One region of the Priestia aryabhattai genome, then DNA from elsewhere that is predicted to be linked to it. Evidence: predicted binding sites of a transcription regulator. Region 1 holds the regulator's gene; the other holds the start of a gene.
What was found. The regulator Rex, encoded in region 1, represses fermentation and respiration genes when NADH is low (regulators of the CRP and FNR family bind a similar motif). The targets are predictions, from matches to a motif close to TTGTGAAATATTTCACAA.
Positions count from the first base shown of each region.

Region 2: a site for Rex is predicted at 3,027-3,044, ahead of M3225_RS10945 (DUF1641 domain-containing protein). Genes of this name have one in related genera too.

Region 1 covers NZ_JAMBOQ010000019.1:3,237-8,518, forward strand. The annotation lists gene tsaD (tRNA (adenosine(37)-N6)-threonylcarbamoyltransferase complex transferase subunit TsaD) at 1-88, shown strand, start outside; gene M3225_RS28190 (ABC-F family ATP-binding cassette domain-containing protein) at 345-2,279, opposite strand; gene M3225_RS28195 (redox-sensing transcriptional repressor Rex) at 2,738-3,376, shown strand; gene tatA (twin-arginine translocase TatA/TatE family subunit) at 3,430-3,615, shown strand; gene tatC (twin-arginine translocase subunit TatC) at 3,631-4,386, shown strand; gene M3225_RS28210 (YdiK family protein) at 4,412-4,639, opposite strand; gene M3225_RS28215 (CPBP family intramembrane glutamic endopeptidase) at 4,636-5,282, opposite strand, start outside.
Region 2 covers NZ_JAMBOQ010000002.1:791,046-796,327, forward strand. The annotation lists gene M3225_RS10930 (NAD-dependent malic enzyme) at 1-269, shown strand, start outside; gene M3225_RS10935 (AEC family transporter) at 282-1,238, shown strand; gene M3225_RS10940 (NAD(P)/FAD-dependent oxidoreductase) at 1,284-2,462, opposite strand; gene M3225_RS10945 (DUF1641 domain-containing protein) at 2,496-2,948, opposite strand; gene M3225_RS10950 (hypothetical protein) at 3,379-3,795, shown strand; gene M3225_RS10955 (ammonium transporter) at 3,792-5,075, shown strand; gene M3225_RS10960 (IDEAL domain-containing protein) at 5,210-5,282, shown strand, end outside.

The DNA of each region.
Region 1 (5,282 bases):
TGGAGCAGCAGCAAGTGTACGATTTGCTCAAGGAAAACGTTCAGATATGTCACTAAATGCAAACCCCGGTTTGGACTTGGAAGAGTAAGAGGCGAATGAGATTTATTTCTCATTCGTCTTTTTTTGTGGATAAAAAATGATTTATCCACAATATTCAATAAATTTAGAATTGGCTGTGGATAATTATGTGGAAAAGTCCGTGTACTTAGTACACGGACCCGTTATCAACAAGTTTTAATTATGAAAATCAGACAGATATACACTATTTATTCACAGAGTGGATAAAGCTTGTCCTAAAGCGCATGAACAAGTAAATAGCATGAATAGATACGAAAAAATATAGGCTATTCTTCTAGAAGCAGCTGTAGTTCTTCCCACTCTTCCATTAATGTGGATAACTGTGAAGAAATTTTTTCATTTTCACCGTTTAATCTTGATACTTCTTGGTGGTTTTGATAAATTTCAGGGGCACAAAGAAGCTCTTCATTCTCCGCTTGTGCGGCTTCTAATTTGTTTATTTCAGTTTCAATTTCTTCAATGCGGCGCGTTCGCTGCCTCATCAATTTCTTTTGTTCTTTATCTTGTTTATAGGACTGTTTATCTACTTTTACCGTACGTTCTTCGTTTGCTTTTAGCTTTTCTAATTCTTTGATTTCCTCTATTTCTGCTTTCTTTTCTACATAATAGTCATAATCTCCAAGAAATTCTTCTACTCCTTCAGGAGATAGCTCTGCTATTTTGTTTGCAATACGATTAATAAAGTAGCGGTCATGTGAAACAAATAATAGAGTCCCTGGGTAATCAATTAACGCATTCTCGAGTACTTGTTTGCTATCTAAATCAAGATGGTTAGTAGGTTCATCTAAAATTAAGAAATTAGCTTTTTGCAGCATAAGCTTCGCAAGAGCCAAACGTGCTTTTTCACCACCGCTAAGCGTCGAAACGATTTTCAGTACATCATCACCTGAAAACAGAAAATTTCCAAGCGCTGTACGAATTTCTTTTTCAGGTTTGGCTGGGTAGTCATCCCAAAGTTCATTTAAAACGGTTTTATTAGACGTTAAATTAGCTTGCTCTTGGTCGTAATAACCAACCATTACATTTGAGCCAAAGGAAATGATTCCAGTCTTGAAGCTGAGTTTATCCACAATACCTTTTAATAAAGTAGATTTTCCAACTCCATTAGGACCAACCAACGCAAGGCTTTCTCCTTTTTTAATGCGAAGGTTTGCCTGCTGGACGACATATTTGTGTTCATCATATCCTATGGACACGTTTTCGAGATTTAAGACTTCATTTCCGCTTTGACGCTCAATTTCAAACGAAAAACTAGCTGATTTTTCACCTTCGTTGGGTCGATTTATTAACTCCATTCGATCGAGCTGTTTACGTCTGCTTTGCGCACGTTTTGTAGTCGATGCGCGGGCGATGTTTCGCTGAATAAAATCATTCAGTTTTGCGACCTCATCCTGCTGCTTTTCGTACTGACGCAATTCTTTTTCATATCGCTCTGCTTTTTGTACAAGGTATTTAGAGTAGTTGCCCGTGTACTTCACCGTTGTTTTTTGTATGACTTCATACACTTGATTTACGACTTTATCAAGGAAGTAACGATCGTGTGAAACGATTAAAATAGCTCCTTCATACCCTTGCAGAAACTGCTCCAGCCATGCTAAAGTTTCAATATCTAAGTGGTTGGTAGGCTCATCCAAAATAAGCAAATCAGGCTTTGTTAAAAGCAGTTTTGCAAGAGCCAAGCGTGTTTTTTGTCCACCGCTCAAGGAAGAAATAGGGGTGCTATAGTCAAAGTTTGAAAAACGGAAACCGTGAAGAATAGATCTTGTATCCGCTTCATATTGATAGCCGCCTAAATCTTTAAACGTTACTTGAAGCTGATCGTACTCTTTGGTTAGTTTTTCGTATTGAACTGAATCATTAAAAATGTCTGGATCACCCATCTTCGTTTCAAGCGTACGTAATTCTTTTTCCATCTTCTTTAACGGAGCAAAGACAGTCATCATTTCTTCCCATATGGAGAGTGTTGACTCAAGAACTGTATCTTGTCCCATATAATCAATGGAAACACCTTTAGGTTTAATAATTTCTCCGCTGTCATAAGAAAGTTGCTCAGCAATAATTTTTAATAAAGTTGATTTACCAGCACCGTTTCGTCCCACTAGGGCAATGCGGTCTTTTGATTGTACTTCTAACTTTATATTCGATAAAATGGGTTCTGCTCCATAGTATTTTGTAATACCGTTCAATTGTAGAATAATCATTTTTTCACCTCTAGTAGTATATCCATAGTGTATTTTAACATATTTTTAACTACAAGTTCTTACTACAAGCGTTTGTAATTTGTAGAGAGACAAGAACAAATGATGAAGAGAATGTTTTGATTCATGAAATAAAATGAGTTTACCTGCACATTTTATACAGGATACTATGTTAAAATAAGAGATAAGTGCATCTCTGAGCTTATATATGATTGATGTAGAAAATCCGTCATGACTAACAAACGGCTCCTTTGAAGGGCTAATTGCTTGGTTCTAGCTACCGACTTTAAGTAGTGCTGGATAGACAAAAGCCATCAAGGTGTGAAACGGAGTATATATATAACAAGAGAAAAGAGAGAGAATTGGAAGCGCTACCTCAAAGCGTTCGATGCTTTGTGAAAGGTAATGCAATATAACTTGAAAATATTAGTAATGACATACATGAACTGAGGGGGTACAACGTGAACACTGAACAATTAAAAATACCACAAGCAACGGCTAAACGATTGCCGCTTTATTATCGTTTTATAAAAAATTTGCATGCTTCTGGTAAACAACGTGTGTCGTCAGCGGAATTAAGTGAAGCAGTGAAAGTTGATTCTGCTACTATTCGTCGGGACTTTTCTTACTTTGGTGCATTAGGAAAAAAAGGATACGGCTATAATGTGAATTATTTACTTACATTTTTTCGTAAAACGTTAGACCAAGACGAAGTAACAAAAGTAGCATTGATTGGTGTAGGGAATCTAGGAACAGCCTTTTTAAATTATAATTTTATTAAAAATAATAACACGAAAATTGAGTGCGCTTTTGATGTGATAGAAGATAAAGTCGGTACGAAAGTAGGCGACGTGCCGGTCTATCATCTTGACCAATTAGAAGATTACATGAGTGATGATATCTCAGTAGCGATTTTAACCGTGCCTGCGACTGTTGCTCAGCAAATTACCGATCGTTTAGTGAACTGTGGAATTAAAGGAATTTTAAACTTCACTCCTGCACGCTTAAACGTACCCGATGAGATTCGACTGCATCATATTGATCTTGCTGTGGAATTACAGTCGCTTGTCTATTTTTTGAAAAATTATCCTGTTGAATAGGATGGACTGTGTTACGATTTCCTTAAGTCTAAATTAATAAGGAGAGTGGGAATATGGGGATTGGAGTAGGCAGTTGGATTATTATTGCTATTGTAGCACTGCTGATTTTTGGACCGAAACGGTTACCGGAGCTAGGAAGATCAGTGGGCCAAACGCTTAGAGAGTTTAAGCATGCCGCTAGCGGTGTGTCCGAGGATTGTGAAAAAGATAAACAACGTCAAGTAGATGACAAAGAGTAAAAGGGTGATCATATTATGACCGAACAAGAAATGTCAATATATGATCATATAGGAGAGCTGCGAAAACGCATTTTAATTGTTTTATTTTTCTTTGTCATTGCCACAGTCGTCGGCTTTTTCATAGCGGATAAGGTAATTGTCTATTTACAGCATGCTGATGAGGCAAAAAATTTAACGATGAATGCATTTAGGTTAACAGATCCAGTCAAGATTTATATGCAATTTGCTGTTATTATCGGCTGTGTACTTGCAGCTCCTGTTGCACTGTATCAACTTTGGGCATTTATTAGTCCTGGTTTATATGAAAAAGAGCGTAAGGTAACGCTTGGATATATTCCTGTTTCCATTTTTCTCTTTATTGGCGGCGTCTCTTTTTCTTATTTTGTGTTGTTTCCATTTGTCGTCGATTTTATGACGCGCGTTTCTGATGAGCTGAATGTAAACCAAGTGATTGGCATTAATGAATACTTTTCTTTTTTAATGCAGCTTACACTGCCATTTGGCTTGTTGTTTCAGCTTCCTGTCGTCGTTATGTTTTTGACGCGATTAGGAATTATAACACCTATGTTTTTATCTCAAATTCGAAAGTATGCCTATTTTGTACTGCTAGTTATTGCTGCGCTCATTACACCACCGGAATTGCTTTCGCATATGATGGTGACAGTGCCGCTCTTAATTTTGTATGAAATTAGCATCATTATTTCCCGCATTTCGTATCGCAAAGTGCTAAAGGCAAGGGCAGAGCAGGAACGAGAAGATGTAAGTATGTAAAAAAACCACTGAAACAGTGGTTTTTTTATTTAGATGAATCATCTTGGTTTTTATATTGCTGCTGCAACTTTTTAATTTTATAGTGCAAGATAAAGATGCGAACGGCAAATCTGAAATCGAATGCGGCTACGAGTGCAAATAAGATTGTGGGGAAATTCCAAACGGTTTCCTGAGCATTTTGAATAGCCAGGTAGGTAAATAAAATCCCCATAATAATATAAATAAACCCTCGTGTTAAAGGGATATTCTTCATAAAAACATGCCTCCAAAAATAAACTGCATTTGTTCTGCTTGTTTTTGCATTTCTGTAATTTTATCTAAAAAGACAGTTTGAGATAAAATTACGATTGTGTTCATCAACACATGAGCAATAATAGGTACAACAATTAGTTTCGTTCTTGCATAAAGGAATGCAAATACAAATCCCATGGCTGTATACACGAGTAAATGTTTGAAATCCCAGTGTACCGCAGCGAAAATAAGGGAACTAATAAATGCAGAGATAAAGAAATTGTATCGTTTGTGAAGAGAGCCGAAAATAATTTTTCGGAAAATAATCTCTTCTAGAATTGGTCCAATAACAGAGGTAACCACAATTAGGAAAGGTGTTGCTTTAACAAGATTAACAATATTTTGTGTGTTTTCAGATACTTGAGTAATGCCAAGAGCGTGCTCAACCATACCTGCTACAGCTTGACCAGCCATAGCCAGAAACACACCAAGGACTGACCAGACAACAGCAATCGTTTTTCCAGCATGTTCAATACGCATGGACATGTCACGGCGCAGCAGCAGTAAGACAATAAGTAAACCAAGGATAAAGCTAATGATGGTCCAATAAGTCAAAAGCATGACATTCGCTGTCCGAACTGGATATTGATCAAACATTCCTGTTA
Region 2 (5,282 bases), on a different contig from region 1:
TTGTTGTTCGTGCTCAAAAGTTTACTGAATCTATGTTTGCTGAAGCTGCCAATGCAGTAGCGCGTATAGCAGAAACAGATACAAAAGGAGATACGCTTCTTCCGAATATTAAAGACCTTCAAAAAGTATCAAAGGCGGTTGCTGTGGCAGTTGCCAATGCTGCTGTAAAAGATAACGTAGCAACTGTTACCGAGCAACATGTAAATGAACTTGTAGAAGCAGCGGTATGGCAGCCTGTTTATAAACCTGTTAAGGCAAGAAATGAATGAGGTGAATGATAAATGAGCATAGGTCAAATTTTTCTCATTCTCGCGCCTATCTTTTTTGTCATTTTGCTTGGTTATTTAGCAGGGCATTTTAAAAAATTTGATAAACAAACGTCTAAGGGGCTCAACACATTAGTAACGAAGTTTGCGCTCCCTGCACACTTATTTGTAGGTGTGACGACAACGCCAAGAAAAACACTCATAGACGAATGGCCGTTTTTAGTTGCGCTGATTTTAGGAATCGTCGGGTTTTATCTCATTATATTGCTCATCGTGAAGTATGCAGGGAAGTATACGTTAACTTCTTCTTCTATGTTTGCACTAAACTCAGCTCAGCCAACGTTTGCTTTTATGGGCATTCCGGTACTTGGAGGTTTGTTCGGTGCAGGTGCAGTAGCGATTCCAATTGCAATAACAGGAATCGTGGTGAACGCGATTTTAGATCCGTTGGCAACGATTTTGGGAACTGTTGGACAACGGGGGCGAAAGGAAGGGGAAGAGAAAACAAGTTTATTCAAAGTAACGGTTCATTCTATTTTGCATGGTTTATCTGAGCCTTTGGCATGTGTACCGTTAATTGGAGTGATTTTAACGCTTTGCGGCTTTCAGTCACCTAAACTTTTACAGGATATGCTTGATCAAATCGGAAGTATTACATCGGGAGCGGCTTTGTTTGCAGTAGGAGTAACGATTGGAATTGGTAAAATTAACTTCAGTAAAGGCGCGCTTGGGATCGCTGTCTTAAAAGTAGCAGTTCAACCCATCGTTATGCTCGGAATTGCAGTATGGATAGGATTGTCTTCAGATGAAGTGACAAAAGCTATTTTATTGGTAGCTTTTCCCGGGTCTGCTGTAGCTGCTATGATTGCTTTGCGGTTTGAAAGCTTGGAAAACGAAACGGCATCTGCTTTTGTCATTAGTGCTATTTTATCGTTGGTTACGCTGCCGCTTCTTATTTCTTGGCTTATGTAAATAAAAAAACGAAAGAGGAGAATTCCTCTTTCGTTTTAAGATGGATTAATAAGCTAAGGCAAATAATCCTTTGATATGAGATAAGTAGCGAACGTTACTTGCTTCTTTCATAAGTGATGCTGGTAAACCTTTTAATTGCGTTTTGTTTCCGCCGATTGTACCAATTGCATCTTTGCGTCCAAGACTTCCTAGTGTACCAGAGAAGACAGGAACGAATGATTCCATTGCTCCGCCGCGAATAGCTACTGCTAAGTTCACGCCTACAACTTCACCCATTTGCCAAGCTAATTGAGCAGTAGGTGGGTAAGGGCGACCTTCTGGACCCATTACAACTGCTGAGTCACCAGCAAGGAATACATCTTTATGAGATGTAGATTGTAAGAATTCATTTACAAGTGCACGACCGCGGTTTACTTCGATACCTGAGTTAGCAACTACAGAGTTACCTTGAACTCCGCCAGTCCATACCATTGTTTTTGTTTCAATTTTGCTGCCGTCTTTAAGTTCAACAGTTGTAGCATCCATTTTTGTTACAGGTGTACCAGTAACGAATGTAACGCCACGTTTTGTTAAGCTTGATTGAGCGCGCTCTACTAATTCAGCAGGGAAGCCTGGAAGAACTGTAGGAGCTGCTTCTACACAGTATAGAGAAATTTCTTTTGGATCAACACCGTGTTTTAGACATAGGCTTGGCATTAAGTCAGCGTATTCACCAACAAGTTCAATACCTGTTAATCCGCCGCCGCCAACTACGATTGTACCGTCAGCTTTATTTTTTGTTTTGCTGTATTCAGCGATACAAGTTTCTACGTGTGCACGTAAACGGTTTGCATCATTTACTGATTTAAGAACGAAGCTGTGCTCTTCTAAACCAGGGATACCAAAGTAAGCAGTTTCACTACCTAAAGCTGTAACAAGGTAGTCGTAGCTTAATTTTGTACCATCTTCAAGAGATACTTCACGTTGATCTGGTGAAATTTCTTTTACCGTTGCAATTTTTAAATCAACGTTGTAGTTTTTAAGTAATTTATCAAGTGGTAAAGCTACCGCTTGTTCAGAAACGCCGCCTACAGCTAGACGGTGTAATTCTGTAATGATTTGGTGAGTAGCAAAACGGTTCACTACTGTAATTTTTGCTTCATCCGCACTTAAGTGTTGGCGAGCTGTCATTGCAGTTAATAAACCACCGTAACCGCCGCCTAAAATTAAAATATGTTTTGACATAGTCGATCCTCCGTCCACACTTTTTAATGAAAATTATTTTTGTTTTTCGTTTGTAATGTCTAAATACGCTTGTGCAAAGCGGAATAGTTTTTGAGCTTGTGGATCTTTAAGCATGCGTAATAAACCGAATAAACCGATTGAATTAGAAGCATTTGCTTCTGCACGATCGTTTGCTTCGATTGCAGTAGCTGCAAGACCTTTTACTGTTCCTTCTACCGGCTCGATAAATTCTTTTACTCCACCAAGTAGATCTTCTTTTAATACGTCGTCAGTTAATAATGATTGCGCAACGTCGTAAGTTTTTGTAAGCACCGTTACCATTTCAGATAATTTTGGTAAATTATCTACAAGAACAGTAAGAGCTTCTTGTACTTCAGGCTTTAACAATTGATCTAACACATCCGCTTGACCTTTGTTAACTGCCGCTTCTGTTTGTACAGCAGCATTTTCCTCTGCAGCTGATTTTTGAATAGTTGATTGAGACATGAAAAGTCCTCCTTTGCTGGATACTGTTGCATATGTAGTTCCTAGTTATCTGCTAGACTTCTAAACTACATTGTGAAGTTGTGAAATCTTGCACATAATTCTATTTTAATTTTAATACGAGATAAAATCAACTCATTTCGTTGAAAAAATAGAGTGAAAAACCTCGTAACCCTTTGTTTAATAAAAGTTTATAAAAAATAACGCGAATAATTGCCTAGGTAAATAAAATTAAAATAGGGAACTAACATAATTCCTCTTCCTACGATAAAACAAATAACGTCATATTTCAACACATACGAACTTAATATTCTATAAGTATTAAAAAGATAGGGCGCATTTACTATTTAAAGAGTTTTCAAAAAATTACATTGACTTACTAGAGTGTTCTACATATAATCTAAATATAACATCTTATGTAAGGAGATATAACATGGTTATAGTGGATGAACTTTATCATAATGTGGTCATTACATTGCCTCAATTAAAATTAATTGAATTTATAATGAAGTTAAAAGAAGCTAAAGCACAAGAGATAGAAGATATAAAGACAAAAATTAGTAAATATGAAGAGAAGAAACGTGCTGAAGAAGCTTGGTATCAATCACTATCACCGTTTCGTAAATTTTTTACCGGGCGGCCTTTAAGTCAGCACCAAGCGGTCGAATATATGGTATACGTAAAGGAACGCTTTAAAAAGATTGATCACCTTAAAGCGCAAATGCGAGAACTTCATGACGTACTCGAACTAATAAAAGCAGAAAATGAAGAAACAAGTGAAATTACGCTTTCACCTGCTATTGTACAAGAAATAAAACGACTAAAAAACGGTGGAGGCGTGGCTATATGAGCGTTAATGAACTAAGTTTAGGTATAAATACGACGTGGGTCGTGTTAACAGCCGCGATGATTTTGTTAATGGAAGGCGGCTTTGCCTTGCTAGAGGCAGGATTTGTCCGCTATAAAAATAGCGTGAATATTATTATGAAAGTATTCGCTGATATTACAATAGGAACGCTTTGTTTCTATTTAATTGGTTTTGGATTAATGTACGGAGACGATTTAGGTGGAATTGTCGGTAAAAGCGGCTTTGCGCTATCAGGAAATTTATCGCATCTTGACATTCCGATTGGGCTTGAAACGTTTTGGCTGTTTCAATGTGCTTTTGTTATTGCTGTCATCTCGATTGTTTCTGGAGCGGTAGCAGAACGAATTAATTTTCGTGCATACCTTTTATATGCAATTTTAATGACTACATTTATTTATCCTATAGCCGGCCACTGGATTTGGGGAGGCGGATGGATTAGTAAGTTAGGAATGCTTGATTTTGCCGGTTCGGCAGTTATCCATGCTCTAGGCGGTTTTTCAGCTTTAGCAGCTGCGATAATGATTGGACCAAGAAAAGGAAAATTTACGAAAAATGGAATTAGCTCCGTTTCTCTTCCAAGCAATCTGCCGCTTGCATCAGTGGGTGCTTTTTTATTATGGTTTGGATGGTTCGGGTTTAATGCAGGAAGTACGTTAAGTGCCACCGACGTTAGAATTGGTCACATTGCTGTTGTCACAATGCTATCAGCAGCATCAGGCGGAGCAGCTACTTTATTTTATACCTTATTTCGCTACAACCGTTCAGATGCACCTTCTGTGATAAATGGCTCGCTTGCCGGACTGGTGGGCATTACGGCGGGGTGTGCTTTTGTTAATACACCATCTGCTATTTTTATTGGAGCTGTATCTGGCTTATTAATGATGGCAGCTACAAACTGGCTCGAAGCGCGTCAAATTGATGATCCTGTAGGAGCTTTTCCTGTACACGCTGCTTCGGGAATATGGGGAACGTTGGCTGTGGGCTTGTTTTCTACAGACGGCGGTGTGTTTACAGGAGGAGGATGGACGTTACTTGGTGTTCAACTTCTTGGATTAATCGCTCTATGCGTTTGGGGATTTGTTACAACGTGGATAGGGTTAAAGGTTATTTCCTTTGTGGTTCCGCTTCGATCTACTGAAGAAGAAGAAGAAGTGGGCTTAGATATCAGCTATCATGGTATCATGGCAGCTCATCAAGCTCCTGAATTTATTGAATATGAAAACTACTATGCGGAAGTGAAAGAAAAAACCGCAGATTCTTAATAAAAGGCCGCGCTTTATGAGAAAAGGGCGGCCTTTTTACGTGGAAAAAAATAGATTTAAAATACTCGGTTTAAATGATTGAAAAGTCAGAATATTTGTGTTATATTATAAAAAAGCCAAGGAGTTGATTTCTTATGAAAAAGAATTTACTTAATTCACCGCAAAAATCCAACGGAAAGGTGCTTGATGCATTATTCGCTGAGATGA